Regions from separate parts of the Butyricicoccus porcorum genome, predicted to be linked through region 1. Evidence: a T-box and tRNA genes for the amino acid it is inferred to sense, from the RefSeq annotation. Region 1 holds a T-box; the other holds one or more tRNA genes.
The links. The T-box of region 1 lies ahead of pheS (phenylalanine--tRNA ligase subunit alpha). A T-box ahead of a tRNA ligase gene usually reads a tRNA of that ligase, here a tRNA-Phe.
Positions count from the first base shown of each region.

Region 2: it encodes a tRNA-Phe, which carries the amino acid that the T-box ahead of pheS (phenylalanine--tRNA ligase subunit alpha) is inferred to sense. The anticodon was not compared.

Region 1 covers NZ_CP178353.1:2,043,802-2,048,563, reverse strand. Annotated here, with positions in the region: gene ACLM7Z_RS10130 (valine--tRNA ligase) at 1-1,853, opposite strand, end outside; T-box leader at 1,939-2,172, opposite strand; T-box leader at 2,283-2,506, shown strand; gene pheS (phenylalanine--tRNA ligase subunit alpha) at 2,568-3,587, shown strand; gene pheT (phenylalanine--tRNA ligase subunit beta) at 3,638-4,762, shown strand, end outside.
Region 2 covers NZ_CP178353.1:1,677,402-1,682,163, reverse strand. Annotated here, with positions in the region: partial or broken gene ACLM7Z_RS08295 (recombinase family protein) at 1-795, shown strand, start outside; tRNA gene ACLM7Z_RS08290 (tRNA-Cys) at 1,218-1,291, opposite strand; tRNA gene ACLM7Z_RS08285 (tRNA-Gly) at 1,295-1,370, opposite strand; tRNA gene ACLM7Z_RS08280 (tRNA-Phe) at 1,377-1,452, opposite strand; tRNA gene ACLM7Z_RS08275 (tRNA-Asp) at 1,583-1,659, opposite strand; tRNA gene ACLM7Z_RS08270 (tRNA-Val) at 1,663-1,738, opposite strand; gene hslO (Hsp33 family molecular chaperone HslO) at 1,863-2,762, opposite strand; gene ACLM7Z_RS08260 (class I SAM-dependent DNA methyltransferase) at 2,772-3,533, opposite strand; gene ACLM7Z_RS08255 (YerC/YecD family TrpR-related protein) at 3,526-3,828, opposite strand; gene gatB (Asp-tRNA(Asn)/Glu-tRNA(Gln) amidotransferase subunit GatB) at 3,999-4,762, opposite strand, start outside.

The DNA.
Region 1 (4,762 bases):
TGAACCAGCGTATTGTACTTGGACAGAATCCATTTGTCCTCCATCGTCAGCGTCTTCGGCAACGCTACCTTATCGATGGTCAGATTCATCTGGATAAAGCGGGATGCATTCCAGATCTTATTGCAGAAGTTGCGGCTCGCCTCGACACGATCCTTGGAATAGCGCATGTCATTTCCGGGCGAGTTACCGGTTGCCAGCGTGAAGCGCAGTGCGTCTGCACCGTACTGGTCGATGACCTTCAGCGGGTCAATGCCGTTGCCGAGCGACTTGGACATCTTTCTGCCCTGCTCGTCTCGGACAAGGCCATGGATATATACCGTTTTAAACGGTACCTGCTTCATGTGCTCCATGCCGGAGAAAATCATGCGGGCAACCCAGAAGAAGATGATATCATAGCCGGTGACCAGCGTATCCGTCGGATAGAAGTACTCCAGTTCCTTGGTCTTTTCCGGCCATCCAAGCGTGGAGAACGGCCACAGTGCAGAGGAGAACCAGGTATCCAGTACATCTTCCTCCTGACGGATGTGCGTGCTGCCGCACTTCGGGCATACGGTGACATCTTCCTTGGCGACAACCATTTCGCCGCAGTCCTCACAGTAATATGCCGGGATGCGGTGACCCCACCACAGCTGACGGGAAATGCACCAGTCATGGACATTTTCCATCCAGCGGATATACGTCTTGCTGAAGCGCTCCGGAACAAACTTAATCTCCCCGTCTTCAACGACACGGATCGCTTCCTTTGCAAGCGGTGCCATCTTGACGAACCACTGCGCGGAGGTCATCGGCTCAACCGTCGTGCCGCAGCGGTAGCAGGTGCCGACGTTGTGCGTGTGATCCTCAATCTTGACCAGACGTCCCTCGGCTTCCAGATCCGCCAGAACTGCCTTGCGGCATTCGTAACGATCCATTCCCTGATACTTACCGCCGTTTTCGTTGACAGTCGCATCCTCATTGAACACCAGAATCTGTTCCAGATTGTGGCGCTGTCCCATTTCAAAGTCATTCGGGTCATGGCACGGCGTCGTTTTGACGCAGCCGGTACCAAATTCCTTATCGACATAATCATCGGCAAAAATCGGAATTTCACGGCCGATAATTGGCAGGATTGCCTTCTTGCCAATCAGGTGCTGATAGCGCTCGTCGTCCGGATTGACCGCAACACCGGTATCGCCCATAAAGGTCTCCGGACGGGTAGTTGCGACAATGATGCTCTCCTCGGAATCCTTGATATCATACTTGATATACCACAGCTTGCCCGGCTGGGTTTCATACTCTACCTCTGCGTCAGACAGGGCAGTTGCGCAGTGCGGACACCAGTTGATGATACGGCTGCCCTTGTAAATCAGGCCCTTGTCATACAGGTTGACAAAAACTTCCTTGACTGCCTTCGAGCAACCCTCATCCATGGTAAAGCGTTCACGGCGCCAGTCGCAGGACGAGCCGAGCTTTTTCAGCTGCTGAATGATGCGGTTGCCGTACTGATTTTTCCAGTCCCAGACGCGCTCAAGGAACTTTTCGCGGCCGAGATCATAACGAGTCAGCCCTTCCTCGTTGCGCAGGTTTTCCTCTACCTTAATCTGGGTTGCAATGCCCGCATGGTCGGTGCCCGGCATCCACAGGGCGGAATAGCCCTGCATACGCTTGGTGCGGATGAGGATATCCTGTAATGTCTCATCGAATGCATGGCCCATGTGCAGCTGACCGGTGACATTCGGAGGCGGAATAACAATGGTAAACGGTTTTTTGGTTTCGTCTACTTCGGCATTGAAATATCCCTTTTCTTCCCACGTTTTGTACAGCTTATCTTCCGTGGCGCTGGGATCATACGTCTTTGGCAATTCGTTGGTCACGAGTATTGCCTCCTTCCTATAAGAATATCATTCAAATCTGAGGGCAGGTGTACCGGAATAAAAAAGAAAACCCTCCGTCCGGAATCATCAGGACGAAGGGAAAGCTCCGTGGTACCACCTAAATTCGCACAGAAAACCTGTGCGCACTTTGTGCCGCGTAACGGGGGCAAATCGGAAGCACCTACCGCCGGAACGAAAACCGGTTTGGGTACTTCGGCTCAGAAGCGACCTTCCATCCCCTGCCGCAGGAACTTACACCGACCGTTCCCTCTCTTTGCCGGCTGTACAGGAATGTACTCCTCTTCTTCAACGCCTTTCTTTTATTTAAGACCAGTATATTATAGTATCTTCCGGTATTGTTGTCAAGAATACACTTGATTTTTGCACGCTCATATGATATAAAATAGTAGTATATTCAATTGCAACGTGAAAAAAGCCAGGAACGGGAAGAGTAACCGACGCCCACTGCGGCACCAGAGAAGGACAGCCATCGGCTGAAAGCTGTCCGCCGAAACGGTACGGTGAAGTTCGCCCGGGAGCTCCGGTGTCTAAAAGCACCGGCGGGAGATTCCCGTTACCAATCCCCAAGTGCCGGCTGTGCGCCGGAATCCGGGTGGTACCGCGGAAGCATTCCCTTGCCTTTCGTCCCTGTTTTCTCAAGTGGGGCGGGAGGTTTTTTTGTGCAATAAAATTCGCAAGGAGTTGTTTTAACAGATGAAGGAGAAATTACAGTCTATCCGGGAGCTTGCTGAACAGGCGATGGCTGCCAGCAAGGACGCCCGTGAGCTCGACGCCATTCGCGTCAAGTACCTCGGCAAAAAGGGCGAGGTCACGGCGCTGATGAAGAACATGCGCAATCTGGCTCCGGAAGAGCGCCCGGCGTTCGGCCAGCTGGTCAACGACCTTCGCGCATCCATTGAAGCTGGTCTGGCAGAAAACAAGGCGCGTCTGGAGGCCATCGCACTGGAGGCCAAGCTCAAGAGCGAGACCATTGACGTTACAATGCCGGGCGAGGAAGTCACCGTCGGCACCAAGCACCCGATCAGCACCGTGCTCGACGAGGTCAAGGATATCTTCATCGGCATGGGCTTCTCCATCGGCGAAGGCCCGGAGGTCGAGAAGGACTGGTATAACTTTGAAGCGCTGAATATCCCGAAGGATCATCCGGCACGCGACACACAGGACACCTTCTATATTTCCGACAACGTGGTTCTGCGCACGCAGACCTCTCCAATTCAGATTCGTACGATGGAGCATAAGAAGCCGCCGATCCGCATCATTGCCCCCGGCCGCGTCTTCCGCTCCGATGCTGTCGATGCAACGCATTCCCCCCTGTTCCATCAGATCGAGGGTCTGGTTGTCGACAAGGGCATCCGCATGTCCGACCTGAAGGGCATTCTGGAAATGTTCGCAAAGAAGCTGTACGGCGAGGACACCGTTGTCCGTTTCCGCCCGCATCACTTCCCGTTCACCGAGCCGTCCGCAGAGATGGATATGCAGTGCTTCCAGTGCCACGGCGAGGGCTGTCCGCTCTGCAAGGGCGAGGGCTGGATTGAAATCCTCGGCTGCGGCATGGTTCATCCGAAGGTTCTCGAGGTCTGCGGCATTGATCCGGACGAGTATTCCGGCTATGCCTTCGGCATCGGTCTGGAGCGCATCGTTATGAGCCGCTACAAGATCAACGACATCCGTATGTTCTATGAAAACGATGTGCGCTTCCTGCACCAGTTTTAAGCTGAGAACACGCAAACGGATACTATACTGAACTCTGGAGGAATGAAATCATGAAGCTGCCAATGAGCTGGCTTTCCGAATTTGTAGATATGTCGGGCATCACCAACAAGGAATATGCGGATAAGATGACGATGTCCGGCTCGAAGGTCGAGGAAATTGATTACCTCGGCGAAGAATTCAAAAATGTTGTCACGGGTAAGATTCTGTCCAACGAACCACACCCGGATTCCGACCATCTGGTCATCTGCATGGTCGATGTCGGCAAGGAAGAGCCGATTCAGATCGTTACCGGTGCGCCGAACGCACATGTCGGCAGCATTGTACCGGTTGCCCTGCACAAATCCCAGCTGCCGGGCGGTGTGAAGATCACCAAGGGCAAACTGCGCGGTGTACCGTCCAACGGCATGATGTGCTCCCATGAGGAACTGGGGCTGACGCTCAACGAAATCCCGTACGGCGATCCGAACGGCCTGCTGCTCATGCCGGAGGGAACTCCGGTCGGCGTTGACATCCGCACCGTCATCGGTCTCGACGAATATGTCACCGATTTTGAAATTACATCCAACCGTCCGGACTGCCTGAGCATCATCGGCCTCGCACGCGAAACTGCGGCTACCTTTAACCGCCCGCTCAAGCTGCATGCACCGGTTGTCAAGGGCTGCGGCGGTGACATCAACAACAGTCTGTCTGTCGAGGTTGATGCACCGGATCTGTGCCCGCGTTACACCGCGCGCCTGGTTAAGAACATTAAAATCGAGCCGTCCCCGGCCTGGATGCGCGAGCGCCTGCATGCTGCCGGTGTCCGCCCGATCAACAATATCGTCGACATCACCAACTATGTCATGCTGGAATATGGTCAGCCGATGCATGCATTCGACTACGCCTGCCTGAAAGACAGCAAGATCATTGTCCGTCGCCCGAAGGACGGCGAATTTATCCAGACGCTGGACGGACAGAATCATTATCTCGATAATGACATGGTCTGCATCGCTGACGGAACCACTGCCACTGCGGTTGCAGGTGTCATGGGCGGCTATGAGAGCGAAATCACCGAAAACACCAACACGGTCGTCTTTGAGTCGGCGAACTTCCACGGTGCAACGGTCCGTATCACTGCAAAGAAGCTGGGTATGCGCACAGAGGCCTCCGGCCGCTTTGAAAAGGGTCTTGACCCG
Region 2 (4,762 bases), 370 kb from region 1:
AAACTGGATCGTTTCAGCCGAGACCGATATGACCACGCATATTATCGGCGTGAGCTGCGCAATGCCAAAGTACAGCTCCGTTCCGTACTGGAAAATCTGGATGATTCACCTGAGTCCGTCGTTCTGGAATCCGTTTTAGAGGGATTTTCAGAATACTACTCCAAGAATCTTGCCCGTGAAACCCGAAAGGGACTTCGAGAGACTGCGCTGGAAGCACGATACACCGGCGGTAATGTTTTATACGGTTACTATGTTGGTGAAGATCAGAAATATCATATCAACGAAGAGGAAGCAGTCGTTGTCCGAAAGATTTTTGATTGCTGTGAATCGCAGTGCGGCTATGGAGGTTTGCTTGAAGAACTGCGGAACAAAGGCATCCATACCCGTCAGGGCAGAGTTTTTACAGCCAGTACATTTTATTACATCCTGAAGAACAGAAGATACACCGGTGATTACGTCTACTCCCCTGTTGGCAATCTGAAAGAACATCGCTCACAGCCGATTATCGTGGAAAACGCAATTCCTGCAATCGTTTCTAAACCACAGTGGGAAAAGGTTCAGGCGATTCTGCATAAACGTCAGACCAAGGGAATGGTAACAGCCCGTGAACCGTATCTTCTCTCCGGACTGCTGTTCTGCGGTGAATGCGGTTCTCCGATGTCCGGACATCGAAGCAGAAAGAAAAAGAATGGCGGAGAATATGTTTACTATTCATATGAGTGTCAGGCAAAGGTACGGAAGCACGCCTGCAAAAAACGGTGTGTACCTCGTGATGAGATCGAAACAAAAATTCTGGACTACGTAAAAATGCTCTTTTCACAGCAAAGTGTTGCATACATTCAGAACTATATCCAGACCCACGCCAATGAATTAAATCTGGATATTCTCACCCAGCAGGAGCAGCTTCGGAAATCTGCCGAGAAACTGGATCGAAAAATTGACAACACGATTGAGCTTCTGATTGACTCCCCGTCTGACCGTCTGCGTGAAAAGCTGGACGAGCTGGAAGCACAGCGCAGAAAAATTGATTATCAGATTGATGAGCTGAACACACACAAGATTGATTCAGATATGCTGAAGGATTATATTGTGGAGGTCCGCAGCCTTGAAAATATGTCTCGTCTGGAGCTTCAGCAGATTATCCGGAAAATCATAAAAAAAGTGACCATCTATGAAGATGGTCACTATGATGGTTTTTCGGTTTTCTACACCGAAAATGGAGGTGCCACCCAGAATCGAACTGGGGATCAAGGAGTTGCAGTCCACTGCCTTACCGCTTGGCTATGGCACCATATGGAGCGGATGACGAGGCTCGAACTCGCTACCTCCACCTTGGCAAGGTGGCGCTCTACCAAATGAGCTACATCCGCAAATTGTGGTGCCTCCGGGCGGAATCGAACCACCGACACGGGGATTTTCAGTCCCCTGCTCTACCAACTGAGCTACAGAGGCATATGCTTTCTTGTCAGACAACGTTTGTTATTATATCACTTTGTTGACCGATTGTCAAGCATTTTTTCTTCTTTTCAGAAGTTTTATCCCGATTCATCGTCCGAAGACGATGAATCGAAACAAATCTTGCTGGCGACCCAGAACGGGCTCGAACCGTCGACCTCTAGCGTGACAGGCTAGCGTTCTAACCAACTGAACTACTGGGCCAGATGGTGGAAGTTACAGGGCTCGAACCTGTGACCCTCTGCTTGTAAGGCAGATGCTCTCCCAGCTGAGCTAAACTTCCGTACCGTCCAGCGACTATTATAGTATACTCAACGGACGGCATTTTGTCAACAGTTTTTTTCAGTTTTTTGACTTTTTTCGAAAATGTTCTTTTTGGTGTCGAAATTGCGCAGAAATGGCGGAAATCAGCCGTTTTTCTGCTCTCTTGCAGTCGCCGCCGTGAGCAGGACATCGATATCTTCCCGCGTGAGGTTGTAGACCTTGTCGCAGAACTGGCAGGTGACCTCGATGCCGTCCTCCTCATCGCGCAGGCGCGTCAGCTCGTCCTTGCCGAGGCTGATAAGAGCACGCGTCACCTTGGCATGCGAGCAGCCGCAGCGGTAAGAAATCGGCACGCGCTCAAGTACCTCAATCTCAAAGCCATCCAGCACAGCGCGCGCAATGTCCTCCAGGCTCATGCCCTTCTCGAGCATAGTCGTGAAGGCGCCCGCCGCCGCAATGTTATGTTCCAGCCGCGTGATGTCCTCATCTGTCGCGCCCGGCATCAGCTGCACGATATAGCCGCCCGCCTGCTTGACGCTCTGGTCGGTGTCCACAAGCACACCAAGTGCCACAGCGGATGGAACCTGCTCACTCTCCGCGAAATACTTCGTGATGTCCTCGGCAATCTCACCGTTATGCAGCGCCGTGGTACCCGTAAACGGCTCACCTACGCCGATATCCTTGATGACCATCAGATAGCCGCGTCCGACGCCGCTGCCGACGTCCAGATGTCCATTCGGTTCGAGCGGCAGCTCTGCTGCCGGATTCTGCAAGTAACCGCGTACACAGCCATCACAGTCGCCGACAGCCGTAATCGTACCCAGCGGGCCGTTGCCCTTGATTTGCAGCGTCACAGAGCCGTTGTCATCCTTCAGCTCACGCCCCATCATGGACGCCGCGGACAGCGTGCGCCCGAGTGCCGCTGTCGCCAGCGGCAGGGTGCGGTGAATCTGGCGCGCGCGCTCGACCAGTTCAGTCGTGCGCACTGCAGTAAACTTGATCTCCGCATTGCGGCAGATCACGCGAATCAGTGTATCATTCATGCTTGTTCCTCATTTCAATGGTTTGCGCGCAATGAAAAAGATGCGCTCCTCATCCGCGCGCGGCGCGTCATCCGACAGTTCTCCGCGCAGCTCGATTTCTGCAAAGCCCGCCTGTTCCAGCATACCGCGCAGCATATCCGGCTCATAGATGCGCTCGACATGGTGCTCCTGATAGCGGTTCCACGCGCCGTCCTCATTCAGCTCAAAAATATCGAAATCATAGTGGCACAGAGCACCGTTTTCAATCACAGCCTGCCAGACACAGAATACATCCTCATCTTCGCGCACGAAGCTCTGTCCGTCGATGCGCTCGAGCTTTTTCCTCGTGTTGATATCAAAAATAAATACACCGCCCGGTTCCAAAAACAGATGCACGCGGCGGAATGCCTCGCGCAGAACATCCGGGTCGGTCACATAATTAACCGAATCCAGACAGCAGACACACGCGTCTATGCTGCCGTACAGGTCAAGCTGCTGCATCGGCTGGTGCAGCAGCAGGACAGGGGATTTGACATCCAATCCGCAGCAGTTCTCCTGCGCCATCATCAGCATATCCTCCGACTGGTCAGCACCAATCATGTCATATCCTCGCTGCGCGAGAATGCGCGTCAGCGAGCCGGTGCCGCAGGCGAGGTCGAGGATAATATTCGGCTTAACCTGCTTCTGTGCAAAAATCCGCTCAAAAAAATCCGCCCACCGTTCGTATGGTACGTCATCGGTGAAGCGGTCATAGTATTCCGAGAGCAATGCGTACTCTGAATATTCACTCATGCCTGCCGTTCCCCTTCATACGGTCGAGCGCCGTGCGATAGCCGTCCGAACCATAGGTCAAACACTTGTTAACACGGCTGATGGTCGCGGTCGATGCGCCGGTTTCGCGCGCAATATCACTGTAGATGCGCCCTTCGTCCAGCATCTGCGCAACCTGAAACCGCTGCTCCATGGCGCGCAGCTCACTGATTGTGCACAAATCCTCAAAAAAGTTGCTGCACTCGTCGATGTCCTTCAAATTCAGAATGGCCTGAAACAGATCATCCATAGATTTTCCTCTGAGCTTGCTGTTCATCAATTCTATGCCTCCGCCGGGAGTATTCTCCCGTCCCTTCGTTAATATCAGCTATATTGTAACACGTTAGTTCGTGAAAGTAAACATATAACCAATGGAAAGATAGGGACAGGCGCGCCGTTTCACAAAAACAGCACGCCTGTCCGGTTATCTGACGATACGTTTGGGTTTTACAGCTTCGCCAGTGTCTTGTTCAGGCACTGGTTAATCATCTTCGGGTTGCCCTTGCCCTTGGAGGCCTTCATGCACTGGCCAACCAGGAAGCCGACAACATTCTTCTTGCCGCCCTTGTAGTCTTCCACAGACTTCGGATTCGCAGCCAGAACCTCATCGACGAGCTTCTGAATGGCACCCTCGTCGGAGACCTGCTTCAGGCCGAGCTTTTCAACGATGGCATCGACCGAATCGTCCGTCTCAAACAGCTGGATCAGCACCTTCTTGCCTGCGTTGCCGGAGATGACATTCTTCTCAATCAGCTCGATCATATCAACCAGCTTGGCAGCCGTCAGCTTGGTATCCTTCAGCTCAATGCCCTTGTCGTTCAGGTACTTGGAAATATCGGACAGAATCCAGTTTGCAATCGTCTTGGAATCGACACGATTCATGCCAACACCCTCGTCGAGCAGACATGCCTTGTCAAACGCGTCGGAAATGATGCGCGCTTCCTTCGGCTGGAGGCCGATTTCCTCGATATAGCGCTTATAGCGCGACTGCGGCAGCTCCGGAATTTCCGACTTGATCTGTTCCATCCAGGCGTCGTCGATTTCCACTGCAACCAGATCCGGGTCCGGGAAGTAACGGTAATCCTGTGCATCCTCCTTGGAACGCATGACAAGGTTCTTGACCTTGGAGTCGTCCCAACGGCGGGTTTCCTGAATGATCTTGCCGCCGTCCTCGAGTACCTCAATCTGACGGTTTACCTCGTAGTCAATGG